DNA from 2 places in the Candidatus Pantoea rara genome. Region 2 is predicted to be linked to the other one. Evidence: riboswitches for the same ligand, from Rfam matches in the RefSeq annotation. Region 2 holds a riboswitch; the other holds the start of a gene.
The links. Region 2 has a riboswitch for thiamine pyrophosphate ahead of thiB (thiamine ABC transporter substrate binding subunit). Riboswitches for the same ligand answer to the same signal wherever they lie in the genome.
Positions count from the first base shown of each region.

Region 1: another riboswitch for thiamine pyrophosphate. It lies ahead of ACR8BF_RS20285 (FAD-dependent oxidoreductase); the one in region 2 lies ahead of thiB (thiamine ABC transporter substrate binding subunit).

Region 1 covers NZ_CP194943.1:377,498-393,388, forward strand. Annotated here, with positions in the region: gene ACR8BF_RS20225 (polyprenyl synthetase family protein) at 31-939, shown strand; gene ACR8BF_RS20230 (glycosyltransferase) at 949-2,244, shown strand; gene crtY (lycopene beta-cyclase CrtY) at 2,231-3,391, shown strand; gene ACR8BF_RS20240 (phytoene desaturase) at 3,388-4,866, shown strand; gene crtB (15-cis-phytoene synthase CrtB) at 4,863-5,792, shown strand; gene ACR8BF_RS20250 (sterol desaturase family protein) at 5,731-6,258, opposite strand; gene ACR8BF_RS20255 (hypothetical protein) at 6,406-6,675, opposite strand; partial or broken gene ACR8BF_RS20260 (DsbA family protein) at 6,992-7,534, shown strand; gene ACR8BF_RS20265 (ASCH domain-containing protein) at 7,757-8,170, shown strand; gene ACR8BF_RS20270 (HesA/MoeB/ThiF family protein) at 8,180-9,148, opposite strand; gene ACR8BF_RS20275 (thiazole synthase) at 9,158-9,913, opposite strand; gene thiS (sulfur carrier protein ThiS) at 9,916-10,113, opposite strand; gene ACR8BF_RS20285 (FAD-dependent oxidoreductase) at 10,097-11,041, opposite strand; TPP riboswitch at 11,173-11,292, opposite strand; gene ACR8BF_RS20290 (cysteine hydrolase family protein) at 11,356-11,901, opposite strand; gene ACR8BF_RS20295 (ArsR/SmtB family transcription factor) at 12,147-12,461, opposite strand; gene ACR8BF_RS20300 (alkene reductase) at 12,478-13,596, opposite strand; gene ACR8BF_RS20305 (hypothetical protein) at 13,750-14,703, opposite strand; gene ACR8BF_RS20310 (AAA family ATPase) at 14,853-15,386, shown strand; gene ACR8BF_RS20315 (LysE family translocator) at 15,473-15,891, opposite strand, start outside.
Region 2 covers NZ_CP194942.1:3,330,717-3,346,607, forward strand. Annotated here, with positions in the region: gene leuA (2-isopropylmalate synthase) at 1-1,142, shown strand, start outside; gene leuB (3-isopropylmalate dehydrogenase) at 1,145-2,236, shown strand; gene leuC (3-isopropylmalate dehydratase large subunit) at 2,240-3,646, shown strand; gene leuD (3-isopropylmalate dehydratase small subunit) at 3,650-4,255, shown strand; gene ACR8BF_RS15910 (MFS transporter) at 4,295-5,473, opposite strand; gene sgrR (HTH-type transcriptional regulator SgrR) at 5,727-7,388, shown strand; TPP riboswitch at 7,424-7,526, shown strand; gene thiB (thiamine ABC transporter substrate binding subunit) at 7,573-8,559, shown strand; gene thiP (thiamine/thiamine pyrophosphate ABC transporter permease ThiP) at 8,535-10,142, shown strand; gene thiQ (thiamine ABC transporter ATP-binding protein ThiQ) at 10,129-10,830, shown strand; gene ACR8BF_RS15935 (DedA family protein) at 10,834-11,598, opposite strand; gene polB (DNA polymerase II) at 11,768-14,128, shown strand; gene rapA (RNA polymerase-associated protein RapA) at 14,281-15,891, shown strand, end outside.

The sequences.
Region 1 (15,891 bases), on a different replicon from region 2:
CGACTTCCTCTGTAGATAAGGACAGCCATGATGACGGTCTGTGCAGAACAACACGTCAATTTCAACCACAGTGATGCAGCCAGCCTGTTAAACGACATTGAGCAACGACTTGATCAGCTTTTACCGGTTGAGAGTGAACGTGACCTGGTGGGCGCTGCCATGCGCGACGGTGCGCTGGCACCGGGAAAGCGCATTCGCCCGCTGCTGCTATTACTGGCTGCGCGCGATCTCGGCTGCAACGCCACGCCCACCGGGCTGCTTGATCTTGCCTGTGCTGTGGAGATGGTCCATGCCGCCTCCCTGATTCTGGATGACATGCCCTGCATGGATGATGCGCAGCTACGCCGTGGACGTCCGACCATTCACTGCCAATATGGCGAACATGTGGCGATTCTGGCCGCAGTGGCCCTGCTGAGTAAAGCATTTGGCGTAGTCGCCATGGCAGAAGGCTTAACAGCCGCTGCCAGGGCAGACGCGGTCGCGGAGTTATCTCACGCGGTTGGCATGCAGGGTCTGGTGCAGGGCCAGTTTAAAGATCTCTCAGAAGGTGATAAGCCCCGCAGCGCCGACGCCATTCTGATGACCAATCACTACAAAACCAGCACGCTGTTCTGTGCCTCCATGCAGATGGCCTCTATTGTGGCAGAAGTCCCGAAAGAGGCACGCGAACAGCTGCACCGGTTTTCACTTAATCTCGGTCAGGCTTTTCAGCTACTGGACGATCTCACCGACGGCATGGCTGATACCGGCAAAGATGCCCATCAGGATGAGGGGAAATCGACGCTGGTGAATCTGCTGGGGCCACAGGCGGTGGAAACGCGACTGCGCGATCATCTGCGCTGCGCCAGCGAGCATCTGCTCTCGGCCTGCCAGGACGGTTATGCCACTCATCATTTTGTTCAGGCCTGGTTTGAGAAAAAACTCGCTGCCGTCAGTTAAGGATGCTGCATGAGTCACTTTGCGGTCATTGCACCGCCCTTCTATAGCCATGTGCAGGCGCTCGCGCATCTTAGCCAGGTCTTAATCACACGTGGACACCAGATTACTTTTATCCAGCAGACGGACGTTAGCGCGCTACTTACCGACAAGCGGATCGGCTTTTTCCCGCTAGGCTTAGCCTCACATCCTGCGGGCAGTCTGGCCCGTACTCTGCAGCTGGCGGCGCATCCTCTTGGCCCGTCAATGCTGAAACTGATTAATGAGATGGCCCGCAGCACCGATATGCTCTGTCGCGAACTGCCCGTGGTCCTGAACACTCTGGCGATTGATGGCGTGATCGTCGATCAGATGGAGCCTGCCGGCGCACTGGCGGCAGAATCGCTGAACCTGCCTTTTGTCTCGGTGGCTTGTGCGTTGCCACTTAATCGTGAGGCGGATTTCCCGCTGGCTGTGATGCCGTTTGAGTATGGCAGCAGCGACCAGGCACGTGATCGTTATCGCACCAGCGAAAAAATCTATGACTGGCTGATGCGTCGTCACGATCGGGTTATCGCCAGAAATGCCCATGCGTTAGGGTTAACGCCACGGGAAAAACTGCACCACTGTTTTTCACCGCTGGCGCAGATCAGTCAGCTGCTCCCGGAACTCGATTTCCCCCGCCAGGCGCTGCCCGATCATTTCCACTCCGTGGGCCCGCTGCGCGCTGCGGAATCATCAGCGGCTGTGTCGCAATCGCGCTATTTCCCGCATGGCGACAGAACGCGTATTTTTGCCTCCCTCGGCACCCTGCAGGGCCATCGCTACGGTCTGTTCAAAACCATCGTCCGCGCCTGTCAGGAGATCGACGCGCAGTTATTGCTGGCGCATTGTGGTCGCCTGTCACCGTTTCAGGCAGAGAAACTCGCGCAGGCCAGCCATGTTCAGGTGGTCGATTTTGCCGATCAGGCGGCTGCTCTGGCACAGGCCGATCTGGCAATCACCCACGGCGGTATGAACACGGTGCTGGACGCGGTTAATCATCTGACGCCACTGCTGGTAATCCCTCTGGCCTTCGATCAGCCGGGTGTCGCTGCCAGAGTGGTCTGGCACGGTATCGGGCGTCGGGCGTCACGTTTCACCACCAGCCACTCAATGGCCCGTCAGCTTCAGACCTTACTGGCTGATGAGCGCTACGGCCAGCGGATGAAAACGCTGCGCACTGCCCTTCATCAGGCCGGCGGCACAGCGCTGGCGGCAGATATCGTCGAACAGGCAATGCTGACCCGCAAACCCGTCATCACCAGGAGAGATTATGCCTCGGTTTGATCTGATTCTGGTGGGCGCGGGGCTGGCGAACGGCCTGATTGCCCTGCGACTGCGCCAGCAGCAGCCTGCCCTGCGCATTCTGATAATTGACGCCGGGAGCGAACCGGGTGCGCATCATACCTGGTCGTTTCATGCGGAAGATCTCACCGAAACGCAGCATCACTGGGTCGCCCCGCTGGTGGTTCATCACTGGCCCGGTTATGAAGTGCGCTTTCCGCAACGAAATCGATCCCTGAACAGTGGCTATTTTTGCGTGACCGCGGAACGCTTCGCGCAGGTCATCCGTGACAGATTTGCATCGGATCTGCTGTTGAACACCAGAGTGGCGAACGTTGCTTCACGGTCGGTCACACTGGAGGATGGCCGGGTACTGAAAACTGATGCGGTGATCGATGGTCGCGGCTACCAGCCCGATTCGGCGCTGCGCATGGGCTTTCAGTCGTTTGTCGGACAGGAGTGGCAGCTCAGTGAACCACACGGCCTGACCGTGCCGATCATCATGGACGCAACGGTGGATCAGCAGGCAGGCTATCGCTTTGTCTACAGTCTGCCCTTTTCGGCTGATACGCTGCTGATTGAAGATACGCACTATATTGATAACGCTACGCTGGATGGCGATCACGCCCGGCAGAACATCCGTCACTATGCCGCGCAGCAGGGCTGGACGTTAAACCGGCTGCTACGCGAAGAGCAGGGCGCGTTACCGATTACGCTGACCGGTGACGTTGCCGCCTTCTGGGAGAAACGCGATTTACCCTGCAGCGGTCTGCGTGCCGGGTTATTCCATCCCACCACCGGCTACTCTCTGCCGCTGGCGGTCGCGATGGCTGACCGGCTGGCACAGATGCGGACGTTTACCTCTGAAACACTGCACGCCAGCATTGCGCAATTTGCCTCACAGGCCTGGCAGCAGCAGCGCTTCTTCCGCATGCTTAACCGCATGCTATTTATGGCGGGTCCGGCTGACCAGCGCTGGCAGGTGATGCAACGTTTTTACGGCCTTCCCGAAGGTCTGATCGCCCGTTTTTATGCGGGAAAACTTACTTTGTCTGATCGGCTGCGTATCTTAAGCGGCAAACCACCGGTTCCCGTACTGGCGGCGTTACAGGCTATTATGACTCCTCACCGTCAACAGGCGATGCAATGAATAGAACGACAGTAATTGGCGCAGGCTTTGGTGGTCTGGCTCTGGCAATTCGCCTTCAGGCGTCAGGCATTCCCACCCGACTGCTGGAGCAGCGTGACAAGCCTGGCGGCCGGGCTTATGTCTACGAGGATCAGGGCTACACCTTTGATGCCGGTCCGACGGTGATCACCGATCCCAGCGCCATTGAAGAGCTTTTCACCCTGGCGGGCAAAAAGCTCTCCGACTATGTTGAGCTGCTGCCAGTCAGGCCGTTTTATCGCCTCTGCTGGGAGTCCGGCAAGGTGTTCAGTTATGACAACGATCAGCCTGCGCTGGAAACACAGATTGCCGCGTTTAATCCACACGATGTTGAAGGCTATCGTCGCTTCCTGGATTATTCGCGCGCGGTGTTTGCGGAAGGCTATCTGAAGCTCGGCACCGTACCGTTTCTGTCGTTCCGCGACATGCTGCGTGCCGCTCCGCAGCTGGCCAAATTACAGGCGTGGCGAAGTGTCTACAGCAAAGTGGCGAGCTACATTGAAGATGAGCATCTGCGTCAGGCGTTCTCTTTCCACTCGCTGCTCGTAGGCGGAAATCCGTTTGCCACCTCGTCAATCTATACTCTGATACATGCCCTGGAGCGTGAATGGGGCGTCTGGTTCCCGCGCGGCGGCACTGGCGCACTGGTGCGGGGCATGGTCAAACTGTTTGAAGATCTGGGCGGCGAAGTGGAGCTGAATGCCAGCGTTGCCCGGCTGGAGACGCAGAAAAATAAAATTACCGCCGTGCATCTGAAAGATGGCCGGGTATTCCCGACCCGCGCGGTTGCCTCTAACGCGGATGTCGTTCACACCTATCGCGAACTGCTGAGCCAGCATCCGGCCTCTATGGCACAGGGAAAATCTCTGCAGAACAAGCGTATGAGCAACTCGCTCTTCGTGATCTATTTTGGACTCAATCATCATCACGATCAGCTGGCGCACCACACGGTCTGCTTTGGCCCACGCTACCGCGAATTAATTGATGAGATCTTTAATAAAGACGCCCTGGCTGAGGATTTCTCGCTCTATCTGCATGCGCCCTGCGTGACCGATCCGTCACTGGCGCCGGAAGGCTGCGGCAGCTATTACGTGCTGGCACCGGTGCCACATCTCGGCACCGCCGATATCGACTGGTCCGTTGAAGGTCCTCGCCTGCGCGATCGCATCTTTGACTATCTGGAAGAGCATTACATGCCGGGCCTGCGCAGCCAGCTGGTGACGCATCGCATCTTCACGCCGTTTGATTTCCGCGATGAGTTGAATGCGTATCAGGGGTCTGCGTTCTCAGTAGAGCCGATCCTGACGCAAAGCGCCTGGTTCCGGCCTCATAACCGCGATAAAAATATCAACAATCTCTACCTGGTCGGTGCTGGCACCCATCCGGGCGCGGGTATTCCCGGCGTGATTGGGTCGGCCAAGGCCACCGCAGGATTGATGCTGGAGGATCTGGGTTGAATAGTCCGTCACTGCTCGATCATGCCGTAGAAACCATGGAGGTGGGTTCAAAAAGCTTCGCCACTGCATCGAAGCTGTTTGATGCCAAAACCCGACGCAGTGTGCTGATGCTCTACTCCTGGTGCCGTCACTGTGACGATGTGATTGACGATCAGGTGCTGGGATTCAGTAACGATACGCCATCGCTGCAATCCGCCGAACAGCGCCTGGCGCAACTGGAGATGAAAACGCGTCAGGCCTATGCCGGTTCGCAGATGCATGAGCCTGCCTTTGCGGCCTTCCAGGAGGTGGCGATGGCGCACGACATTCTGCCGGCTTACGCGTTTGATCATCTGGCGGGCTTTGCGATGGATGTGCAGGAGACCCGCTATCAGACGCTTGAGGATACGCTGCGCTACTGCTATCACGTGGCGGGCGTGGTAGGTCTGATGATGGCGCAGATTATGGGCGTGCGCGACAATCCCACGCTGGATCGCGCCTGCGATCTCGGTCTGGCGTTTCAGCTGACCAACATTGCACGTGATATTGTTGAGGATGCTGAAGCAGGACGCTGTTATCTGCCCGCAGAGTGGCTTGCTGAAGAGGGACTGACGCGGGAGACGCTGGCTGCCCCGGAAAATCGCCAGGCGCTCAGCCGTGTTGCCCGTCGTCTGGTGGAGACAGCAGAGCCTTATTACCATTCGGCTTCGGCTGGCCTGCCGGGCTTACCGCTGCGCTCAGCGTGGGCGATTGCAACTGCAAAACAGGTCTATCGTAAGATTGGTATGAAGGTGGTTCAGGCGGGCTCACAGGCGTGGGACATACGTCAGTCCACCAGCACGCCAGAGAAACTGGCTATGCTGGTGGCGGCATCCGGTCAGGCGGTTACTTCCCGGATGGCGCGTCATGCTCCGCGCCCTGCTTACCTCTGGCAGCGCCCCGTTTAACGCCGTGACGTTCCCGCAACGTCGCCTGCAGTTTTGACAGCGGCGGCGCATAGAGGAAACCAAACGACACACAATCTTCTTTGCCCCGTACCGCATGATGCATGCGGTGCGCCATATAGAGTCGGCGCAGATAACCCCGACGTGGAACATAGCGGAAGGGCCAGCGCTGATGGACCAGCCCGTCATGAACAATAAAATAGAGCAGTCCATACAACGTCATCCCTGCACCGATCCACTGTAACGGCCAGACGCCTGTGCTGCCCAGATAAATAAGCAAAATCGACAGGCAGGCAAAGACGACAGCGTAAAGATCGTTAACCTCAAACCAGCCTTTATGCGGTTCATGATGTGACAGATGCCAGCCCCAACCCCAGCCATGCATAATATATTTGTGCGCCAGTGCAGCCGTTATCTCCATACCGATAACAGTGACCAGAACAATCAGGGCATTCCAAATCCACAACATAGTTTCTCCCGAGCATGCATCCTGCAAAGTGGCGCAGAGGGATAATTTTAACAGAGATTGGAGGAAACAGGCTTCACGGGAAAAATAAGAGGAAAAATTACGTATGCATGAATGAAAAGCATTCCCCATGAGGCAGCGACAGAACCTTTAAAGCAACTCGTGATCCATCGGCGTGCGAAAAGCATGGCGTGCGGCGATCATCAACTGACTGGCTGTCACGGTTGTGGGTAATCGCATCAGAATTTTACTCGCCTGCCAGTAACAGAGCACCATGACCTCATCCTCTTCCTGTTCAGCCAGCTCATGTAGCCGGACACGCAGTGACAGCACATCAATGGTCTGCTGCGCATCCAGCATGTCAGAGATCGTCTGATTAATGACGCGATGGAGAGTTTTCCAGGTGAGATCGGTATACAAAATTAACCTCTTCTAACGCTTATCGGCTTCCTGCAGACAGGCAGCAGGGAAGTAGCAGAAATGGCTTCGTAAAACAGGAGAGCAAACTCTGCTGATAACTATAGCGGCTCTTCAGCGGCGATGCAGGCCAGCTGTTGAGAATGCCAAAGCCGATAATTTTAACGACAAAGGGTCCTGCCTGTCGCCTGTTCCGCACAGGTCAGCGACTGATTGCTGATTTTTGTAACAATTGCGGCTCATTCTTAGCTGGCTGAAGCAGAGAGGATTTGCCAGGGTAAATACCTTTACCGTTCCGTTTCTCTTAAAGGAGTTATTTATGAGTCAGCATGCAGATGCGCTGGTCTGGGGCCATGGCCCGGCGATCTTCGAAGTCTTTCTGGAACCCACCTGTCCTTTTTAGGTTCGTACATTCAATAAATTAGACGCCTTACTGGCGCACGCGGGTGAAGAGAACATCACCGTGAAGATCCGGCTGCAATCTCAGCCGTGGCACCTCTATTCCGGGCTGATTGTGCGCTACATTCTTGCCGCCGCCTGCAAAAGTAAAGACGCGGCGAAGAAGGTAATGCAGGCCGTGGCCGATCATCGTGAAGAGTTCGAGTTCACCGATCACTGTACCGGCCCGAACCGTGATGCCACGCCGAATCAGATTCTGGCCCGCCTGAAAGAATACAGCGGCGTGGATGCCAGTGCCGCATTTGATCAGCCTGATCTGCAGAGCGCCATTAAATGGCACTGCAAATATGCCCGCCAGAACGGTATCCATGTTTCACCAACTTTTATGGTTAACGGACTGGTGCAGCCTGAGCTCAGCAGCGGTGACGACATTGCGCGCTGGGCAAGTGTTCTGACTGGTTAGTTTTTGTGCGCGGTTGCCGCAGGCCGCGCAACACGGTTTCTCTCCTTTGCGATTCAGCACACACGCATTCTCAATATCCTGATAATTATGCCTGTTTTCCCGTGAGCAGGCCGGGTAAGCTGTACCGCTATCAGCAGCATTACACCGCTGCTACATCATATTAACGGCGTCGCTGACCTGTTTTCACGCCAGTCAGGCGCCTGATTCATTGAGGAATTGCGGATGCCGATGACGCTTGAACAGATTCAGGACAAATATCCGGGTGCATTTACAGATGCATTTGGTGATTCCCCGGAATTAGCCAGCGAACTCGCGACGCTGATTATTGCCGGAAAGAAGGTGGCCACCTGCGGTTCGTTACGCAGCTGGCAGGAGCAGGAAGCCTTGCCTCAGCCAGGCGGTTACAGCATTGTTCTCAACGGCGAACAGCAGCCCGTCTGCGTGATTCGTACCACCGGATTGTTCCTGACGCGCTTTGACCGCGTGACGCCAGAAATGGCGATGCTGGAGGGTGAAGGCGATCTCAGCCTCGACCACTGGCGTCAGGAACATCAGCGCTACTTCGAGCGTGCAGGCTATTTCCACAGCGAAATGGAGCTGATCTTCGAGACCTTCCAGCTGGTCGAGGTGATTTAAACCGGCAGCTTACAGCGTGTTGGCTGCCATCAGGGCCAGCCGCTTAACACCACGCGCGGCGAGAGTCTCAGCAGCCTGAGCCGCGCGCATACCACTGGCGCACACCAGCACCACGCGCTGATTCAATGGCGGCTGCCAGGCCGCTATCTGCTGTGGCAGAATCCGTAATACCTGCCCGGCCACACTGACCGGTGCCTCCTCCACGCTGCGCAATTCCACTATGCAATCGTCATCAGTGAGCATGAGTCGATCGATAAACGGCGTGCCCGGCGCTTCTGGCTCAGGTGCATCGTCGAAACGGAACTGCCGCACATGCCAGTTCACAAAGTCGCAGTGAATCATGCAGCCGAGCGGTGATGGCGTCAGCTTCAGTAATACGCTCAGCGCCATCTGCGCCTGCATGGCGCCCAGCGTTGCCACGGCTGGCCCCATCACGCCAGCCGTGTTGCAGTTACCCGACGTCACAGGCAACTGCGGGAACAGCGCGCGATAGCCGGGTGAACCCCCGCAGAATCCACCGACATAGCCTTTGCGACCTAACACCGACGCGCAGATGAGCGGCAGATCGCGCGGATAGCAGGTGTCCGAGAGCTGATAAGTGATCGCGAAGTTATCCGCCGCATCCACCACCAGATCGATTCCCTTCAGCGCCTCCGGGAGATGACTGGCACTCAGCCTGTATGGATGCGCCTCGACGCGGCAGTCAGGATTCCGCTGCGCCAGCGCGCGCTGAGCACAGATTGCTTTGGGCTGACCCACATTGTCGACGCCAAACAGCGTCTGCCGGTGGAGGTTGTGCAACTCAACCCGATCGCCATCATAAAGACGAATAAACCCGACGCCCGCGCCAGCCAGCAACGGTAGCAGCGTCGCGCTAAGCCCGCCCGCGCCCACCACCAGCACACGTGCCTCGCTCAGCCGCTGCTGCCCCGCTTCGCCAATCTCCGGCAACATAGTCTGTCGCTGATAACGCTCCATCGCCGCTCCTTAAAACTGTGCCAGACCAAAAATGGGCGTTGAAGCTGACGCCATGTCGCGCTGCTCCATCAATCCCGCCTGAAACGCTTCGTGACCGCCATGGATTGCGGCAGCGAAGGCCCCGGCCATCCGCACTGGATCGCGCGCTTTTGCCACCGCCGTGTTGAGTAACACCGCGTCAAAGCCCATTTCCATCGCCTGCGCCGCCTGACCGGGCGCGCCAATGCCCGCATCAATAATCAGCGGCACATCTTTAAACCACGCACGCATGGCACGTAGCCCTTCGATATTGCGCAGCCCCTGACCGGAGCCAATCGGCGCCCCCCAGGGCATCAGCACTTCACAGCCCGCTTCCAGTAGTTTCTCGCCGACAATCAGATCTTCGGTGGTGTAGGGAAAGACCTGGAAGCCGTCAGCGCAAAGGATCCGCGCGGCTTCAACCAGCGCAAAGGGGTCGGGTTGCAGCGTATCGGCATGACCGATGACCTCCAGCTTGATCCACGGCGTGTCGAACAGTTCGCGCGCCATCTGCGCCGTCGTCACCGCCTCTTTCACCGTGTGGCAGCCTGCGGTATTGGGCAGAATGCGTTTGTTAAGCTGTTGCAGCAGCGAGCGGAAAGCACCGCCTTCACTGCCTTCACGACGCAGGCTGACAGTAATGATCTCCGCGCCTGACGCGTCTATCGCCTGATGCAGAATGTCCGGGGACGGATATCCGGCGGTACCGAGCAGAAAGCGAGATTGCGGAGTGAATTGATAGAACATGGTTACCCTCCCTGCATCGGTGACAGGATTTCCAGCTGGCTACCCGCCTCAAGCGGCTGGCTGGCATAGCGGCTACGCGGCACAAATTCGCCGTTCAGCGCGGTGGCGACGGTGCGCGGGTCAATCTGCTGCTCCGCCATAAGCTCTGCCAGCGTGTCTGCATCGGTTTCAATCGTGTGCCCATTAAGTTGAACTCGCATGAGTCATCTCCTGAGTAAGTTGCAGCATGAGTTTTTCAGCCATAATCGGAGCCAGCAAAAAGCCGTGACGGTAAAGCCCGTTCAGCGAGAAACGACCCTTTTCATAGCGGACTTCAGGCAGGTTCTGTCGATAAGCGGGGCGCAGACCGGTGCCGCTCTCCACGATGCGCGCTTCGGCCAGCGCCGGATGCAGACTATAAGCGGCACTGAGCAGCTCCATCATCGCTCTGGCACTGATCGGGCTGCTATCGTGGCTTTCGACCATCGTGGCACCCAGCATGAAGTGCCCGTCTGCACGCGGCACCAGATAGCAGGGAAAGCGTGGGTGCAGCAGCCGGACAGGACGGGAGAACTGAACATCGGGGGTCTGGAGAATCAGCATTTCGCCCCTGACAGCGCGCAGCGCGGGCTGCTGATCCGCAGCGTGGATGCCACGGCAGTCAATGATTGTGCCGGTGGGTTTACCGCTGTGTAAGGGCACGCCAGCCTGCTGCAGTTTGTCGCGCAGTTGCTGCATCGCGCGGCGGGGATCAAGATGCGCCTCTGCCGCAAAAAACAGACCACGGGCAAAGCGATTTTCCAGCGCCGGCTCGATCTCTCCGGGGGCGACCCATTGATGCTGCTGCGTCATGATGGCGAAACGTGTCAGTTCGCGGCTGTCACGCGGTGGCGTAACCACCAGCGTGCCCTGCTGTTCCACACCCTCCACGCGTTGCGCCCACCAGCCCGCAGCGTGCTGGCCCCATTCGATCACCTGCGGCGGCGCGCTTTCTGCTTCGCACCAGGGCGCGAGCATGCCGCCTGCCCAGTGTGAGGCGGCACGACAGTCAGGCTGCGTAATGACTTCGACGCTTTCTCCTCGCTCCACAAGCAGTGTGGCGACACACAACCCGGCCACACCGCTGCCAAGTACCGACCAGCAGCTCATGATGCCCACCGGCGAGGATGAGAGAAAATCAGGATGAGAAGTTTCACTTTGGCCTCGTTATCAGTTAACGAAGACCCGTGATACGGAGGGAAAAGGCAGAGACGTCGCGAATGCGCCCCTGCGGCAAGTATCTGATGCGATACCCATCTTCCTACGCCAGTATCAACTGGGTCAGGTTCTAAGGGTCGCTAAGCCGCGCAATGCGCTATTAGCCTCTCAGTCTCTCTGGCGAGACTCCCCTGACGGGTTTAGTTGTAAGTTAAGCGGGCAGCTTCGTCAAGCAGCAGGCAGGGTGCAAAACCAGAAAATCGTGATTAACGGGCAGAACCAGACGACCAGTCAGCAGCGGTTGCCAGCGTCACAAAGGGTCCCGCCAGCGTCTGATTGTGATGACCAATAATACTTTCCGCAGAGAGATGTGGATTATCGACAGTGGTATGCGCATCGGAAATCAGTACAACGTTAAATCCCAGCTCCGGTGCGGCCCGACAGGTGGTATCAACACAGAACTCCGTTTTCATCCCGGCAATCACCAGTTGTTTTATGCCTCTTTGCTTAAGCTGAAGTTGCAGGCCGGTATCCCTGAAACAGCTGGGGTATTTTTTTGTGAAGACGACATCTGACTGCGGGTTAACCTGCAACGCCGGTATCAGACCAGTCAGCGGACTTTGCTCGTTGAAAGGAGAATTATCAGGCCCGATGTGTCGCGCAAAAAAGACGGGAACTTCAGACTGCCGTGCTTTGGTGATGAGCAGAGTGATATTCGACAGAATACGGTCTGCAGCAAAAGGCGCCGCTGGACCATAAAAAAGGCCCTGCTGCATGTCGATGATTAAAAGTGCATTTTCAGATGTCTTCATGACCTGGCTCCATTCAGTTTTAAGAACGGGGAACAGGTCCCCGTCCGGTTCGGCGGGGAGTGGGAATCTGTTGTGTCAGGTGCCCGTCACAGACTCGCCTACGCCGCCGCTGAGCGCGGTGGTGGTGACGGTGGTGAAAGTCAGAACTGACATAAACATTTTACGATCCTGAGTTGATGAATTCGTGAGGAGTCTCATCCGGCAGGAGGGGACCGGAATTTACATTACCCTGAACACTGTGGCTTTTAAAGCGCCTGCAGCGATTGCGTCACCGCGTCGGTGATTTCACGAATACGCGGTTCGGCGCGGCGATAATAGGTCCATTTGCCCACTTTGCTGGCTTCGACCAGGCCCGCATTGTGAAGTGCTTTCAGGCATAACGACGTGGCGGGCTGTGATAAGCCCGCCTTGTCCTGTATGAGGCTGGCGCAGACGCCATACTGATCGAAGGGATAGAGCTGGGTATAGCCCGCAAACGCTTCGTCAGGATTTTTAAGCCACTTCAGCACTGCCACTCTGGTCGGGTTAGACAGTAACTTCAGGGCATTTTCGGGGGACATGCCGCCTCACAGAATATCAGGATTGAAAAACAGGATAGTCAGTATAGCCTTTCTCAGTGCCGCCATACAGGGAGGCGTGATCGACCTCATTCAGCGGATAGCCTGATTTAATGCGCGCAGGCAGGTCAGGATTGGCGATAAACGAGCGGCCAAAACCAAACAGATCGCCCCAGCCTTTTTCCAGCACATGCTGCGCTTTTTCAGCCGTGTAACGACCCGAATAGATGATCGGAGATCGGAATGTTTCCCGCAGTGCGACGCGGAAACTTTCTGGCATGTCCGGGCTATTATCCCAGTCGGCTTCGGCAATAGAGAGATAGCCGACTTCCAGCGCATTCAGCATCTCCGCAGCGCGGATGTAGGTCGTATGGGGATCGCTTTCAACCAGTCCAAGATAGACGCGCTCTTCGTCAGTGCTTGAAAACAGTGGCGCAAATCTGACGCCAACACGATGGCTGCCAAATACCGAGCTGACCGCCTCAACGACTTCGCGCAGGAAGCGCAGACGATTCTCCGCTGAACCACCATATTCATCCGTACGGAAGTTAGTGTGCTCTGAAATAAACTGGTTAATCAGATAACCGTTGGCGGAATGCAGTTCCACGCCGTCAAAACCGGCCGCTTTGGCATTCTCAGCCGCACGACGGTAAAGTGCCACAATCTCTTTAACTTCCGCTGTGGTCAGTGCCCGTGGCTCGCTGGGTGCAGTTAATATCCCCGCCCCTGGCCCTGTCTCAATAAAGACCCGGACGTTGTCGGCTGCAATAGCTGAAGGCGCCACCGGGGGCTGCTTCTCTGGCTGAAGTTCATTATGTGATACGCGGCCAACATGCCAGAGCTGGCAGAAAAGGGTGGCGCCTTCCTGATGTACCGCTTCTGTGACCTTTTTCCAGCCCGCGATCTGCGCGTCGCTGTGGATCCCCGGCGTCCATGCATAGCCCTGTCCACGGGGCTCAATCTGGGTGCCTTCGGTGACCATCAGTCCCGCACTGGCGCGCTGGCGGTAATACTCCACCATCATCTCGCCGGGAATGTTGCCCGGCTGCTCACTGCGGCAACGCGTCAGCGGCGGCAGTACAATGCGGTTACGAAGCGTGAGATCGCCCAGGTTCAGCGGGGTAAAAAGTGACGGCATAACAAAAAGTCCTCTGATGTGTGAAGAGGCGATATTATATTTACACATTTAAATTTGTAAATGTGTAATCTGTGCTTTTTGTTCCGGAGCTGTTTATTATGGGGCGGATCCTGCAGACATCGCACTCAGGCCAGCTGCAGGTTCATCAGGACATTATGAAGCGTATTTTTCAGTGAAGGCCTGCCATTGCTGGCGATAGATATCCATCTGTTTCAACGCACCATCAATAGACGATTGCGCAGCGTTGCCGGGGTTGGGCGTTGCACTGATTATTGCCGCAAAGGCACTGAATACAGCGTCTGTATTACCACCTGAATTCATGGCTGCCATCATGCTGTTCAGCTCAACCTGAGGCCGTGCGGTGCCGCTTTCAAACTTGTTGAGATTATCACGCGCACTCTCCTGCATGTGGCGAGTGCCATAACGCATAGCTAACGTCAGCGTATCCTGAGCGCCCGATAACATCGCACTGTTACGAATAGCCACTTTGACGTTTATCATCTGATCAGCGATGCCCGTTGCCTGTTTCTGGTTATCTCCGGAGACATATTTTTCAATCAGTTTATGGAGCTTAGACTGCGTCAGGGTCAGCGCCATGGCTTCAGCGGTATCGCTGTTATCGTACTGACCACGCCCCGCCTGACCTTCAACCAGCACCTGATGTAAGGCAGCAGCAAAGTCATCCATCGTGCTCTGCGTTTTGTCAGCGGTCATACTCAGGAGTGGACTCAGTGTGCTGGCATCTGAGCTGGTGTTGGGGTCGTTGAACAAGGCATACGCAAGGTTAATGGACGGCCCCTGGCCGGATGACTTTAACTCTGCCAGTGCCTTGAGATTTTTTTCCTGTTGCTCTGCCGCAATGGGTTCATCGCGGGCGTGTAAAAGCCGTGCTCTTGCCTCGGGGGAGATTACCACCACACTGGCCGGTAACTCTTTAGCGGTGATACTTTCTTTAATGCTGTCCGATGCTGTATTTGGTGTGATGAGCGTGGTTGAATATCCTCTTGCCACGTCTGTGCTAATGCCACTGATTAACCCCATAATGCCCTCTACGGTTTGTCTGGTTGAACAATTAATCGGCAGGATGTAACTCATCTTTACAGGCATATATTCAATCCGTGAGTGAGGCGACTTATTTCAGGTTTAACTATCAGCGCTATTACGACAGGACTTTACTTCACCATCTGTTCAGAATTATTAAGTTGAACCTTCAGCAGGTCAGCGCAACCAGACAGGGAACATTCAGAGGAAACGTTGTGATCACTACACTTTCTTTAGACGCGCTTGGGCCACGCATTTGTATTATGGGGCCGTCTAACAGCGGGAAATCTACTCTGGCTGCTGCTATTTCTCGCAAAACAGCCTTGCCTGCCGTTCATCTGGATCAGCTTCACCATACTCCGGGCACTCAATGGATTCCCAGAGCACCGGCTGAGTTTATGCGTTTACACGCTGACGCGGTGAGTCAGGAAAAATGGGTTATGGATGGGAATTACACAAAATGTATTGAAGAACGTCTCGCGCGCGCCACAGGATTCATTCTTCTGGATGTAAAAGTACCTGTGGCGCTAATTCGGTATATTCGCAGATGTTATTCCTCCACACCACGCGTTGGAGGCCTGAAGATGAGCAGAGAGCATGTGACCCTGGAGATGCTGAAATATATTATCCTTACTGCGCCGAAGAATCGGAAGCGCCATAAGACGCTTTATGACCAGGTCAGCCTGCCAAAACTTCGGCTAAATTCTTCAGGTGATTTTCAGGCCTGTCTGGAATACTGGGGCTTATAATTAAAAAGTGACTGCCCAGCCCCGCTTCTGTTAATCAACAGGCATCAGGCTCGTCAAAAGCGCGTTCAGCGATTCACCTGGCCCGGTTAGCTACGGCTGAATACCATTTTCAGGCCTGCCAGCGCAAAGCAGCAGGCTAACAGAGCATCGAGTCCGCGACGAATGCGTCGGTAAAAGGTGCCCATGACAGAGGTTGAGAACAGCAGAGCATAACCGCCGAAGACCAGGACGCAAATGGCTGCACAACCGCAGAGGATTATCGGCAATGTTGAGGCACTCCCATCCGGCTTCAGCGCAAATGACATAATCGCCACCCAGGTAAGAATCGCTTTGGGATTGCCGATATGCATCAGAATGCCCTGACGATACAATCTGCCATAAGCGACCCGCTCATCGCTGGCGGTAAAGTCACCGGCTTCCGTCCGCCGCAAAGCCGATTTACCCGCTTTATACGCCAGCCAGAGCAGATATAACCCGCCGCCAATTTTCAACGCAATCAGCAACT
Region 2 (15,891 bases):
AAGATGGCGGCCGTACCCCGATTGATGACCTGTGCCGGATGGTCGAAGCCACAATTAACGCTGGTGCGACCACCATCAACATCCCGGATACCGTTGGCTACACCCTGCCAGGCGAATATGCTCACATCATCAGTGAACTGATGAACCGCGTTCCCAACATTGATAAAGCGATTATCTCTGTGCATACCCACGATGACCTGGGCATGGCAACCGGTAATGCCCTGGCTGCCGTCCAGGCAGGCGCGCGTCAGGTTGAAGGCACGATGAATGGCCTGGGTGAACGTGCCGGTAACTGTGCGCTGGAAGAGGTGATCATGGCGATTAAAACCCGACAGCAGATCATGAACGTCCACACCAATATCAATCATCAGGAAATTTACCGTACCAGCCAGATGGTCAGCCAGATCTGCAACATGCCAATCCCAGCGAATAAAGCAGTGGTCGGCTCCAATGCTTTCGCCCACTCCTCCGGTATCCATCAGGATGGCGTGCTGAAGAACCGCGAGAATTATGAAATCCTGACGCCTGAATCAATCGGTTTACACAAAATTCAGCTGAACCTGACTTCACGTTCAGGCCGTGCGGCGGTAAAACATCGTATGGAAGAGATGGGCTATGCCGAACAGGATTACAATCTGGATACGCTGTATGACGCCTTCCTGAAGCTGGCCGACAAAAAAGGTCAGGTCTTCGATTACGACCTGGAAGCACTGGCCTTCATCAACAAACAGAATGAAGAACCTGAGCATTTCCAGCTGCACGAATTTAATGTCCAGACCGGTTCCAGCATGACGGCCACCGCCTCTGTTAATCTGGGCTGCGGCGATATCGCCAAATCTGATGCAGCCACCGGTAATGGCCCGGTTGACGCAGTTTACCAGGCGATTAACCGCATCACCCAGTTTGACGCTGAGCTGGTTAACTACAAACTGACCGCGAAAGGCCACGGCGAGAATGCGCTGGGTCAGGTCGATATCGTCATAAGCTACAACGGCCGCAAATTCCACGGCATTGGTCTGGCGACCGATATTGTGGAGTCCTCCGCTAAAGCGATGGTCAACGCCCTGAACAATATCTGGCGTGCCCGTCAGGTTGAACAAGAATTGCAGCGCAAATTTAAAGACCAGAAGGAAACCGTATAACCATGTCCAGCTCATCTCATATCGCAGTTTTACCCGGTGACGGTATCGGCCCGGAAGTGATGGCGCAGGCGATGAAAGTGCTTGATGCCATTCGTCAGCGCTTTGATATGCAGATCACTACTCAGGAATATGCGGTCGGCGGCATTGCTATCGATCAGCATGGCGAACCCCTGCCACCGGCTACGGTTGCAGGCTGTGAGCAGGCCGACGCGATCCTGTTTGGTTCCGTTGGCGGTCCGAAGTGGGAGCACTTACCGCCCGCATCACAGCCGGAGCGTGGCGCGCTGCTGCCGCTGCGCAAACACTTTCAGCTGTTCAGTAACCTGCGTCCGGCTGCGCTCTACAGCGGTCTGGAAGCATTTTGCCCGTTGCGCGCCGACATTGCTGCCAAAGGCTTCGACATTCTGTGCGTGCGTGAACTGACCGGCGGCATCTATTTTGGCCAGCCGAAAGGACGCGAAGGCAGCGGCCCGGAGGAGCGTGCTTTTGATACCGAGGTCTATCACCGTTTCGAAATCGAGCGCATCGCCCGCATCGCGTTTGAATCGGCGCGCAAACGTCGCAACAAAGTCACCTCGGTTGATAAAGCCAACGTACTGCAGACCTCGGTGATGTGGCGTGAAATCGTCAACGAAGTGGCGAAAGAATACCCTGACGTGCAACTGAGTCATATCTACATCGACAACGCGACCATGCAGTTGATCAAAGACCCGTCGCAGTTTGACGTGCTGCTCTGCTCCAACCTGTTTGGTGACATTCTCTCTGATGAGTGCGCCATGATTACCGGCTCGATGGGTATGCTGCCGTCAGCCAGCCTGAATGAAACGGGCTTTGGCCTGTTCGAACCAGCGGGTGGTTCAGCGCCGGATATTGCCGGTCAGAATATTGCTAACCCGGTCGCCCAGATTTTGTCCCTGTCCCTGCTGCTGCGTTACAGCCTGAATGCCGATGCGGCTGCCGACAGTATCGAACGCGCCATCAGTCGTGCGCTGGAACAGGGCTACCGCACCAGCGATTTAGCCGGTGATGGCCCCGCGGTCAGCACAGATGAGATGGGCAGCATCATTGCCCGCTTTATCGCCGAGGAAAAATAAAAAATGAAAACCTTATACCAGAAGTTATTTGATGCACATGTCGTCCACGAAACGCCAGAAGAAACCCCGTTACTCTATATTGATCGCCATCTGATCCATGAAGTGACGTCACCACAGGCCTTTGATGGTCTGCGTGCGCACGGACGTAAAGTCCGTCAGCCGGGCAAAACCTTTGCCACCATGGACCACAACGTTTCTACGCAGACCAAAGATATTAATGCGTCGGGCGAAATGGCGCGTATTCAGATGCAGGAGCTGATGAAGAACTGCGCAGAGTTTGGCGTACAGCTCTATGACCTGAATCACCCGTTCCAGGGTATTGTCCACGTTATTGGCCCTGAGCAGGGCATGACGCTGCCGGGCATGACCATTGTGTGCGGCGACTCGCACACTGCGACGCATGGCGCATTTGGCTCACTGGCCTTTGGTATCGGCACCTCCGAAGTGGAACATGTGTTTGCCACTCAGACCCTGAAACAGGGTCGGGCGAAAACCATGAAGATTGAAGTGCTGGGCCAGGCCTCCACTGGCATTACCGCAAAAGATATCGTGCTGGCGATCATCGGTAAAACAGGCAGCGCAGGCGGCACCGGCTATGTCGTTGAGTTCTGCGGCCCTGCGATTCAGGCGCTGAGCATGGAAGGTCGTATGACCCTGTGCAACATGGCCATTGAGATGGGGGCGAAAGCGGGCCTGGTGGCACCGGATGAAACCACCTTCAGCTATCTGAAAGGTCGCCAGTTCTCACCTGAGGGAGAGAAATGGGAGCAGGCAGTCGATTACTGGCGCACCCTGAAGTCTGATGAAGGCGCGAAGTATGATGCAGTGGTCACGCTGCATGCAGAAGAAATCGCACCGCAGGTCACCTGGGGCACCAACCCGGGTCAGGTGATTGCCGTTGATCAGGTGATCCCGAATCCGGCTTCATTCGCCGATCCGGTTGAGCGCGCCTCAGCAGAAAAAGCGCTGGCCTACATGAACCTGCAGCCGGGCATCAGACTGACCGATGTCGCAATTGATAAAGTGTTTATCGGCTCCTGCACCAACTCACGCATTGAAGATCTGCGTGCCGCCGCCGCCATCGCCAAAGGCCGTAAAGTCGCGCCTGGCGTGGTTGCTATGGTGGTGCCAGGTTCGGGCCCGGTTAAAGCGCAGGCCGAAGCAGAAGGCCTGGATAAAATCTTCCTGGAAGCGGGCTTTGAATGGCGCCTGCCAGGCTGTTCAATGTGCCTGGCGATGAACAATGACCGTTTGAATCCGGGCGAGCGTTGCGCCTCTACCAGCAACCGTAACTTTGAAGGCCGTCAGGGCCGTGGTGGACGTACCCATCTGGTCAGCCCGGCCATGGCCGCGGCGGCTGCCGTGACCGGCCACTTTGCCGACATCCGTGAACTGACGACAGGAGCTTAAGTCATGGCGAATAAATTTACTCAGCATACCGGGATTGTTGCGCCGCTGGATGCCGCGAACGTCGACACGGACGCAATCATTCCTAAGCAGTTTTTGCAGAAGGTCACCCGCACCGGTTTCGGTCAGCACCTGTTCCACGACTGGCGTTTTGAAGATGACGCCGGCACGGTGCCGACGCCTGGCTTTGTGCTGAACAAGCCGGAGTTTAAAGGGACCAGCATCCTGCTGGCGCGCGAGAACTTTGGCTGCGGCTCCTCACGTGAGCATGCGCCCTGGGCACTGACCGATTTCGGTTTCCACGTGGTAATTGCGCCGAGCTTCGCCGATATCTTTTATGGCAACAGCTTCAACAACCAACTGCTGCCGGTGAAATTAAGCGAAGAGGAAGTGGATGAGCTGTTCAGACTGGTTGCAGCCCAGCCAGGCATCAGCTTCACGGTCGATCTGGAAGCACAGACGGTGACGGCAGGCGACAAAGTCTATTCGTTTGAACTCGACAGCTTCCGTCGCCACTGCATGATTAATGGCCTCGACAGCATCGGCCTGACGCTGCAGCATGAAGCCTCTATTTCGCAGTATGAGCAGAATCAACCCGCCTTCCTGCGCTGATTGCGTTAAAGCAGGGCGACATCGGGTCGCCCTTCTTCTTTATACGTCGCGCACCCGCGCCGACATCACCAGCGCCACTATCGCCAGCCCGAATGCCAGCCAGTAAACCGCCTCATGACCCAGTCGCTCACTCAGCGTTCCCTGAATAACCCCCGCCAGAATCATGCCCGTTGAGATCGAATTGGTGAACATGGTGGTCGCAGCACCCGGTCGTCCTGGCATCAGATCCTGGAACCACAGCATCCCTATACCCGCTATAATCCCGACAAACACCGCGTTAAACAGCTGTAACACCATCAGCGAGGTGCGGGAATTGAACAGCACCAGCCCCAGATAAAACAGGACGCCCGCCGCCACCGCAATCAGCATTAACCGCCGCTTACCGAAGCGGCGCGCGTAATGACCCGCCAGCAGCATTACCGGGATCTCCAGCCCGGCAGCCGTTCCCATCAGCAGACCGGCCAGCTTCTCCGGCAGACCCAGCGTGGTGCTGATATAGAGCGGCATATCGATGATATACATGGTGTTACAGGTCCACATCGCGACTGAAGCCAGGAACAGCAAACGCACGTCGCGATCGCGCCAGCCGCTCAACGGCAGCCCGCCGCTTTGCATCAGCGGCTGCGAACGTGGCACCGACGGCAGGGTAAACCAGACCAGCAGAATACAGAGCAGAAACAGTAACGCGGCCACCATAAATAGCGTCACAAAGCCGTAGTTCAGCGCCAGCGCGAACGATAATGGCGGCCCGATCACCCACGCCAGCGACAGCTGCGCACGCATCACCGAACTGAACATCACCGCTTCACGCGCCGACTGATCGGCATACTCTCTCGCCAGCGCAAACAGCTGAGGCATTGAGACGCTGGCCAGCGCCGACAGCAGCACACCGAGCGTCAGCAGGGTCAGATAATCGCGGGTAAAGGCAAACAGCAGCGCATTGATCAGCGCCATCAGACAGCAGAAGAGAATGATATGACGACGATCGCCGACGCTGTCTGAGCGCTTTGCCACCAGCATACTCACTACGATACCGGCCACCGCATTGATGGTGAAAAACAGCCCGACCCAGAAGGGCCGCGCCTGCACCTCGCGCGTCAGAAACAGGCTGAGCGTCGGCGCCTGCAGTGCGCCCGCGATGCCCAGCATGAACGAGGCGACCATAAAGGCGAGGTAAACCGGATTGATACGGCGCTGCCGCGTTAACAGCGATTTCATAGCGAAATCCCTTACAGAACAAACAGAGGGGAAAAAAGAAGGGTAGACGATACCGTGCAACATGAAAAAAGCCAGCAGAGATCATCTGCTGGCGGTGTAAACGCACCCTACTCAGAAAAGCACTCCGCTGAACAGCGCAGTGAGGGTTGAACGCCATTCACTGTGAATGCCTCCCGCTCTTCCCACCGCGTAAAGTTTGCTCTTAAAATAGGGCAGGAAAAACAGAGCGCTTTTCACAGGGAGTTCCCCTTTTATGTCCTCATCACGTCTGAAGCAGCAGTTCATCCGCCTGTGGCAAAGCTGTCAGGGCCAGACGCAGGCGATCACGCTCAGCGAACTGGCTGATCTGCTGCACTGCTCGCGCCGCCATATGCGCAATCTGCTCAATCGGATGCAGGCCGCAGGCTGGCTGACCTGGCAGGCTGAAGCCGGACGCGGCAAGCGATCGCAGCTTATCTTCTGCTACACCGGCCTGGCCCTGCAGCAGCAGCGTGCCGAGGATTTGCTGGAACAGGATCGCATCGAGCAGCTGGTCCGGCTGGTAGGCGATAAAAACCAGGTGCGGCAGATGATCAGCGCGCACCTGGGGCGCAGTTTCCGGCAGGGCAAGCATATCCTGCGGGTGCTCTACTATCGTCCGCTGCTTAACCTTTTGCCCGGCTCGCCGCTGCGGCGCTCGGAAACCCACATTGCCCGACAGATTTTCAACGGTCTGACGCGGATAAATGAGGAAAACGGGGAAATCGAACCCGATATTGCGCACCACTGGCAGCAGACCTCCCCGCTTCACTGGCGCTTCTTCCTGCGTCCGGCGATTCGGTTCCATCATGGCAGAGAACTGGAGATGGAGGATGTGCTCGCCACGCTGGAGCGTCAGCGCCCGCATCCGCTCTTTTCCCATATTGCGCAGATCGACTCGCCTGCCCCCTGGACGCTGGATATCCGTTTAAGTCAGCCCGACGAGAGTTTGCCCTGGTTACTGGGCAGCGTCAGTGCAATGATCCTGCCGCGCGAATGGCCCACGCTGCACGACTTTGCCCGCCAGCCAGTTGGCACCGGTCCTTACCGGGTGATCCGCAATCAGGAGAGCCAGCTCAAGATCGAAGCGTTTGATGACTATTTTGGTTTTCGCGCCCTGATTGATGATGTCTCTATCTGGGTACTGCCCGACATCAGTGATGAGCTGGTCTATGCCGGGGTTCGTCTGCAGGGCGACAGCGCCGATGAAGTTCAGGAAGAGAGCCGTCTCGAAGAGGGCTGCTATTATCTGCTGTTCGACCAGCGTTCAGAGCAGGGCCGCAGCGAGGCAGTCCGGCGCTGGGTCAGCTACCTGTTTAACCCCATCGCCCTGCTCAATCACGCGGGTGTGGGCTATCAGCGCTACTGGTTCCCGGCGTATGGTCTGCTGCCGCGCTGGCATCATCGCCGTGACCTGACGCCAGTGGAAAAACCGCCTGGCTTAACCCATCTGACGCTGACCTGGTACAGCCAGCACGTGGAGCATGAAGGCATCTCGAATGCGCTGCGTCCCCTGCTGGCAGAGCATGGCGTCACGCTGGAGACCCGTGAGATCAGCTACGAAAGCTGGTATCAGGGCGAAGCGGAGAGTGATATCTGGCTGGGAAGCGTGAACTTTACCCTGCCGCTGAATTATTCACTGTTCGCGCAGCTTTATGAGATCCCGCTGCTGCATCATTGTCTGGCGATCGACTGGCACGGCGATGCGGCCCGCTGGCGCGAGAAAACGCTGCCGCTGGCCGAATGGAGCAAACAGCTGGTCGAAGAAGCCGGTTTGCATCCGCTGTTTCACCACTGGCTACTGCTTGAAGGACAGCGCAGCATGCGCGGCGTGCGGATGAATACGCTGGGCTGGTTCGATTTTAAATCGGCCTGGTTCGCACCACCGGTGCTGTGATGCTTTCGCGCCGGCGCTGAAATGACTAGAATGTGACGTTCTCAACGGGGTGCGGCCTGCTACAAGCAAGCCGCTGAGAGAGACCCGTCGAACCTGATTCGGTTAATACCGACGTAGGGATTTGAGAGGCCTCTGTGCTCAGATCCTTTGCGACTCATCCCCTATTCTCCTGAAGGAGCGCAAAGTGTTAAACAAAGTTCTGCCGGTGCTGCTGTTACTCTCCGCCCCCGTTCTGGCGGCTAAGCCGGTTCTCACGGTCTACACCTACGACTCCTTCTCCGCCGACTGGGGCCCTGGCCCGGCGGTTAAAAAAGCTTTTGAAGCACAGTGCAACTGCGAGCTGAAATTCGTCACGCTGGAAGATGGCGTGTCGCTGCTGAACCGCGTGCGGATGGAAGGCAAAAACAGTAAAGCCGATGTGGTGCTGGGGCTGGATAACAATCTGGTGCAGGCCGCGCAGAAAACAGGTCTGTTTGCCGAAAGTCAGGTCGACACATCGAAACTAAAGCTGCCCGATGGCTGGCACAACACCACCTTCGTGCCGTTCGATTATGGCTACTTCGCCTTTGTCTATGACAAAACCCGGCTGAAAAATCCGCCAAAAAGCCTGAAAGAGCTGGTCGACAGTCCGGAGAAGTGGCGGGTGATCTACGAAGATCCCCGCACCAGCACGCCCGGCTTAGGTCTGCTGCTCTGGATGCAGAAAGTCTATGGCGATCAGGCTCCGCAGGCGTGGCAAAAGCTGGCGCAGAAAACTGTGACGGTCACCAAAGGCTGGAGTGAAGCCTATGGTCTGTTCCTCAAGGGCGAAGGCGATCTGGTGCTGAGCTACACTACCTCTCCGGCTTACCACATCATCGAAGAGAAGAAAGAGAACTACGCCGCTGCACCCTTTGCTGAGGGTCACTATCTGCAGGTCGAAGTTGCGGCGCAGTTAGCCAGCAGCAAACAGCCGGCGCTGGCACAGCAGTTCATGAAGTTTATGGTCTCACCTGACTTCCAGCGCACCATCCCCACCGGCAACTGGATGTACCCGGTAATCCACACGCCGCTGCCAGCGGGTTTCACGGCGCTCAGCGTGCCTTCTACTGCTCTGCAGTTCTCGCCGGAAGAAGTGGCCAGCCAGCGTTCGAACTGGATTAGCCAGTGGCAACGCGCCGTCAGCCGCTGATGCCGCGCTGGCTGATTCCCGGTTCCCTCGTCACGATATTGTTGACCATCGTGGCATTCATGGCGTTCGGTGCACTCTGGAGCGCCGCGCCGGATACGGACTTACGCGGCGTGCTGCAGGATGACTACCTGCATCACGTTATCGCGTTCTCTTTCGGTCAGGCCCTGCTCTCCGCCGTGCTGTCACTGCTGCCTGCGGTGCCGCTGGCGCGGGCGCTCTATCGACGCCGTTTCCCTGGTCGTCTGCTGCTGCTGCGCCTGTGCGCCATGACGCTGGTGCTGCCGGTGCTGGTCGCGGTGTTCGGCCTGCTGACCGTCTATGGTCGTAATGGCTGGCTGGCGCAATTGTGCCAGCTGGCAGGGATGGGTTATCACTTCTCCCCGTATGGTCTGCCAGGCATCCTGCTGGCGCACGTCTTCTTTAACCTGCCGCTGGCAACCCGCCTGATGCTGCAGGCTCTGGAAAGCATCCCCGCAGAACAACGCCAGCTGGCGGCACAGCTCGGCCTGCGTGGCTGGCATCATTTTCGTCTGCTGGAGTGGCCATGGCTGCGGCGTCAGCTGCTGCCGACCGGTGCGCTGATCTTTATGCTCTGTTTCGCCAGCTTTGCCACTGTGCTGTCGCTGGGCGGCGGTCCGCAGGCCACCACCATTGAGCTGGCGATATTCCAGGCGCTGAGTTATGACTACGATCCCGGACGCGCAGCGCTGCTGGCGCTGATCCAGCTCAGCTGCTGTCTGACGCTGGTGCTGCTCAGCCAGCGCTTCAGCAAGGCGATTCCCGCCGGAACCAGCCAGCTTAACGGCTGGCGTGATCCGCAGGATTCACGCGGGGCACAGCGGGTCGATGCGCTGCTGATCGGGCTGGCGCTGATTCTGCTGCTGCCCCCGCTGGCGGCGGTCATCGTCGATGGTCTGCATGGCGGACTGCGCGGCGCGCTGGCGCAGCCTGCACTGTGGCAGGCCACCTTTACTTCACTGCGCATCGCCATCGGTGCCGGTCTGATCTGTGTGGTGCTGACCATGATGCTGCTGTGGAGCAGTCGGGAACTTCGTCTGCGCCAGCGTCCGGCGGCGGCACAGTTGATCGACACAAGCGGCATGCTGATTCTGGCGATGCCAGGCATTGTGCTCGCCACCGGCTTTTTCCTGCTGTTTAACGCCACTGTTGGCCTGCCTGATTCGGCTGAAGGACTGGTGATCTTTACCAATGCGCTGATCGCCATTCCCTATGCGCTGAAAGTGCTGGAAAACCCGATGCGGGATGTCGCAGAGCGCTACGGCAGACTCTGCGATTCACTGGACATTCACGGCTGGAACCGGCTGCGGCTGATTGAGTTGCGGGCGCTGAGACGTCCACTGGCCCAGGCGCTGGCCTTTGCCTGCGTGCTGTCGATTGGTGATTTCGGCGTGGTGGCACTGTTTGGCAGTGCCGACTTCCGTACACTGCCGTTCTACCTTTATCAGCAGATTGGCGCCTATCGCGGCGCAGATGGCGCGGTCACCGCCCTGCTATTGCTGTTGCTCTGCTTATTGCTGTTCACGCTAATGGAAAAATTACCAGGCCGCCATGCTGACTCTTGATAACCTCACTTACCTTTATCAGCATCTGCCGATGCGCTTCAGCCTCACTGCCACGCGCGGTGAGCGCATCGCGATTCTTGGCCCGAGCGGGGCGGGTAAAAGCACTCTGCTGAGTCTGATCGCCGGTTTCCTGCCGGTAAAACAGGGCACGCTGATGATTGACGGCCAGGATCACACCCACAGCGTCCCGGCCAGACGACCGGTCTCCATGCTGTTTCAGGAGAACAACCTGTTTCCGCACCTCAGCGTGCAGCAGAACATGGCGCTGGGACTGCATCCGGGATTAAAACTCAGTACTGCACAGCGCCAGCAACTGGCCGAACTGGCCGATCAGGTGGGATTAGGCGATCTGCTGGCCCGCCTGCCGGGCGCGCTGTCGGGTGGGCAGCGACAGCGCGTGGCGCTGGCACGTTGCCTGCTGCGTGACCGTCCGGTGCTGTTGCTGGATGAGCCTTTTTCTGCGCTGGATCCCGCCCTGCGTGGCGAGATGCTGCAACTGGTGCGTTCGGTGTGCGAAGCGCGCAGCATTACACTGCTGATGGTGTCGCACAGTCTGGAAGATGCACAGCAGATTGCACCGCGTAGCGTAGTGATTGTGGATGGACGGGTTTACTGGGATGGCGAGACCCGACAACTGCTGTCGGGCGACACGCGGGAGGCCGAAGTGCTCGGCATCCCGCGTCGTTAAGTGTCAGGCGAAGAAAACCTGCCACAGCAGATGACGGAAAATGGGCATCATCGGATGGAACTGAATACCAGCGAACGCCGCGACGGCGATCACCAGCCCCAGCGGTCCTGCCCAGCGCAGGCGCTCAGGTGGCAGCCAGGCGGTGGCCCAGTCGCGACTCTTGCCGCTGCGCCACCAGCGCCAGCATAACCAGCCACCCAGCCAGATCAGCAATGCTGCGCCGAGTAACAGCCATTTAAAGCTGCCGCCCTGCGCGGCTTTCGGCACATCGATCGCCACACCCGCCAGGATACCAGGCAGCAGATAGAGCGGCGGCCAGAGAATGCAGCCGATAAGGTTCGGCGGCAGGAACTTACGCACCGGCAGCTCCAGCATACCGGCCGCCAGCGGGATCAGCGGACGCGTAGGCCCCACAAAGCGTCCGACCAGAATCGTAAACATGCTGTGCTGATGCAGGGCGTGCTCGGTTTTATCCAGCAGACCTTTATACTTTTGCAGATATTTCCAGCGGTGCAGCGGCCCCTGAAATTTCCAGCCGATGCCGTAGGAAACCCAGTCACCAATCAGACAGCCCGCAAATCCTGCCGCCCAGGCAGGATAAAGGCCCAGTTCGCCACTGCCGATCAGTGCGCCCAGGCTGGCCATCATCACTGTACCTGGCAGCAACAGCCCGACCAGCGCCAGCGACTCCAGAAACGTCACCAGTGCAACGGCAAACAGCGCCCACTCCAGGGACTGCGTAATCAGTTGTTGAATCCAGGCTTCCATAATCATCCTAAGTAAAAGCAGAAGGCTGGATTGTCCAGAGCCAGCCACACAGCGTCAAGGCAAGAATTGTAGGACAATGTTGACAAAACGCAGCGGCGGGAACTGTATAAATATCCATGATATACTTAAGCCGTTTTCTCACCCCTGAATTGCTGAGTCCGGAGAACATCTGAATATGCCCCGCGCAGGTTTTCTGCTCACCCGCCACTGGCGCGACAGCCCGCATGGCACCGAAATTATCCTCTGGCTCGCCACTGATGCCGGTGCACAGCGCGTGGTGCTGCCGGTACAGGAGTCCGTCGCGTTTATTCCCGAGGAATTTCAGTCGCAGGTCAGCGAACTCCTCAAAGATGAACGTCAGTTTCGGATTCAGTCCCTGGCGCTCAAAGATTTCCGCCGTCGTCCGGTGTTTGGCCTCTACTGCTCACAGAACCGTCAGCTACAGCGCATCGAAAAACGGCTCCGCGAACAGGGTATTCCGGTTTATGAGGCGGATATCCGCCCGCCGGAGCGCTACCTGATGGAGCGTTTTATTACCGCGCCCGTCTGGTTTGACGGCGAGCAGCACGGCGACAGTGTGGTCAATGCGCGCCTCAAGCCCCATCCCGACTATCGCCCGCCACTGAAGTGGGTCTCGCTGGACATTGAAACCACGCAGCATGGCGAGCTTTACTGCATCGGGCTGGAGGGCTGCGGTCAGCGCCAGGTCTACATGCTCGGCCCCGCCAACGGCGATGCCAGCACGCTGGATTTTGAGCTGATCTATCTCGACAGCCGCCCACAGTTGCTTGAGGCGCTGAACCAGTGGTTTGCCGATCATGACCCGGACGTGTTGATTGGCTGGAACGTGGTGCAGTTTGATCTGCGCGTGCTGCAAAAGCATGCCGACCGCTACGGTATTCCGCTACGTCTTGGCCGTCAGCAGGCCGCACTGGAGTGGCGTGAACATGGCTTCAAGCCCGGCGTTTTTTTCGCTCAGGCCAGCGGCCGGTTGATCATCGACGGCATTGACGCACTGAAATCGGCATTCTGGGATTTCCCGTCGTTCAGCCTGGAAGCGGTGTCGCAACAGCTGCTGGGTGAAGGCAAAGCGATCGATAATCCCTGGCAGCGCATGGAGGAGATTAACTGGCGATTTGCCAACGATAAGCCCGCGCTGGCACGTTATAACCTGAAAGATTGCGAGCTGGTGACGCGCATTTTTCACAAAACGGCGATAATGCCTTTCCTGCTGGAACGCGCAGCGGTCAATGGCCTGGCCGTCGATCGTCACGGCGGTTCGGTAGCGGCCTTTGGTCACCTCTATATTCCGCGGATGCATCGTGCCGGGTTTGTTGCCCCGAACATGGGTGATGTCGCCCCTGAAGCCAGTCCGGGCGGCTATGTAATGGATTCGCGCCCCGGCCTGTATGACTCGGTGCTGGTACTGGATTATAAAAGTCTTTATCCGTCGATTATCCGCACCTTCCTGATCGACCCGGTAGGGCTGGTCGAAGGACTGGCCCATCCTGATGATGCCGATTCGGTCGAAGGTTTTCGCGAAGCGCGTTTCTCCCGGCATACCCACTGCCTGCCTGCGATCGTAGAGCAGATCTGGCTGGGTCGTGAAGCGGCGAAAAAGCAGAAAAACCAGCCGCTGTCACAGGCACTGAAGATCATCATGAACGCCTTTTACGGCGTGCTGGGTACCAGCGCCTGCCGCTTCTTTGATCCGCGTCTCGCCTCCTCGATTACCCTGCGCGGTCACGCCATCATGCAGCAGACCCGCACGCTGATTGAGGCGGAAGGCTATGACGTCATCTATGGCGACACAGACTCCACCTTTGTCTGGCTGAAATCCGCCCACAGCGAAGAGCAGGCCGCCGCGATTGGTCAGCAACTGGTGCGGAAAGTGAATGCCTGGTGGCGTGACCACCTGCAGCAGACTCATGGGCTGACCAGTGCACTGGAGCTGGAATATGAAAACCACTTCTGTCGTTTTCTGATGCCGACCATTCGTGGCGCGGAACAGGGCAGTAAAAAACGCTACGCCGGACTGATTCGTGACGCCGCCGGTGAGCGCATGATCTTTAAGGGGCTGGAGTCGGTGCGGACGGACTGGACGCCGCTGGCAAAAGCGTTTCAGCAGCAGCTCTATCACCGTATCTTCCACCGCGAGCCGTGGCAGGACTACATCCGCACTACCGTGGCGCAGCTGCTGGCAGGTGAACTTGACGATCAGCTGATCTACAAAAAGCGTCTGCGACGTCCGCTGAAGGAATATGAACGAAATGTGCCCCCACACGTGCGCGCCGCCCGGCTGGCCGATGAGCAGAATCGCAAATTAAACCGGCCTTTACAGTACCAGAATGGTGGCCGGATTCGTTACGTCATTGCTACGGCAGGCCCTGAGCCACTGGAGGCGCGCAGCACACCGCTGGACTATGACCACTACGTGACGAAGCAACTTCAGCCGGTCGCAGAGGGGATTTTGCCCTTTGTCGAAGGGGACTTTGCTACACTGATTACCGGACAGCTGGGGCTTTTTTGACAGGTGACGAACGCCCTGCCATCCAGTACCATAGCGCCCTTCCTGAAACTCACCGCTCTTACAGCCGCTCCAGACCTTGTTGTCTGGCGGTAACGCTATTGCCTGAGCTTTGGGAACACCTCTAAAAACGTTAAAATTCGAGCAAAAAATATATGGTTTTTACATTAGGTCAGCGCTGGATTAGTGATACGGAAAGTGAACTGGGACTGGGCACCGTGGTGGCGATCGATACCCGCATGATCACCCTGCTGTTTCCGGCCACGGGGGAAAACCGCCTCTACGCCCGCAACGATTCGCCGGTTACCCGCGTCATCTTTAATCCGGGTGATACCATCACCAGCCACGAAGGCTGGCAGATGCGCGTCGATGAAGTACGCAACGAAAATGACCTGATGACCTATATCGGTACGCGTCTGGATACCGAAGCAAGCGAAGTGATGCTGCGCGAAGTGATGCTCGACAGCAAGCTGGTGTTCAGTAAGCCGCAGGATCGTCTGTTTGCCGGCCAGCTCGACCGGATGGATCGTTTTGCCCTGCGCTTCCGCGCCCGTAAATACCAGAGTGAGCAGTACCGCCTGCCGATCAGCGGCTTACGCGGCATGCGCACCAACCTGATTCCTCACCAGCTGCACATCGCCCATGATGTGGGCCGTCGCCATGCGCCGCGCGTGCTGCTGGCAGATGAAGTGGGCCTGGGTAAAACCATTGAAGCCGGGATGATCATCCAGCAGCAGCTGCTGGCTGGCCGTGCTGACCGCGTTTTGATCGTGGTGCCTGAAACCTTACAGCATCAGTGGCTGGTGGAAATGCTGCGTCGCTTCAACCTGCGCTTTGCGCTGTTCGACGACGACCGTTATACCGAAGCGCAGCACGACAGTGATAACCCGTTTGAAACGGAGCAGCTGATTATCTGCTCGCTCGACTTCGTGCGCCGTAACAAGCAGCGTCTTGAGATGCTGGCCGATGCCGAATGGGATCTGCTGGTTGTCGATGAAGCGCACCATCTGGCCTGGTCAGAAGGTGAGCCAAGCCGTGAATATCAGGTTATCGAACAGCTGGCTGAGAAAACCGCCGGCGTTCTGCTGCTGACTGCGACGCCTGAGCAGCTGGGCATGGAGAGTCATTTCGCCCGTCTGCGCCTGCTCGATCCTAATCGCTTCCATGACTTCGCAGCCTTTGTTGAAGAGCAGCAGCATTTTCGTCCGATTGCCGATGCCGTTACCGCGCTGCTGGCAGATAAGTCAATCTCCCAGGAGGAGATGAACAGAATCAACGACCTGGTCGGCGAGCAGGACATCGAGCCGCTGCTGCAGGTCGCCAACAGCGACCGCGAAGGCAAGCTGGAAGCGCGTCAGGAACTCATCTCCATGCTGATGGATCGCCACGGCACCAGCCGCGTGCTGTTCCGAAACACCCGTAATGGGGTTAAAGGCTTCCCGAAACGCGAACTGCATCAAATCCGCCTGCCGCTGCCTGCGCAGTATCAGACGGCAATTAAAGTCTCCGGCATTATGGGCGCACGCAAAAGCGCAGAAGAGCGGGCGCGGGACCTGCTCTATCCGGAGCAGATTTATCAGGAATTTGAAGGCGAAAGCGGCACCTGGTGGAACTTCGATCCGCGCGTGGAATGGCTGATGGGCTATCTCACCACTAACCGTAAAGAGAAAGTGCTGGTGATCTGCGCCAAAGCAGCCACCGCGCTGCAGCTGGAGCAGGTACTGCGCGAGCGCGAAGGCATCCGCGCTGCGGTGTTCCACGAAGGT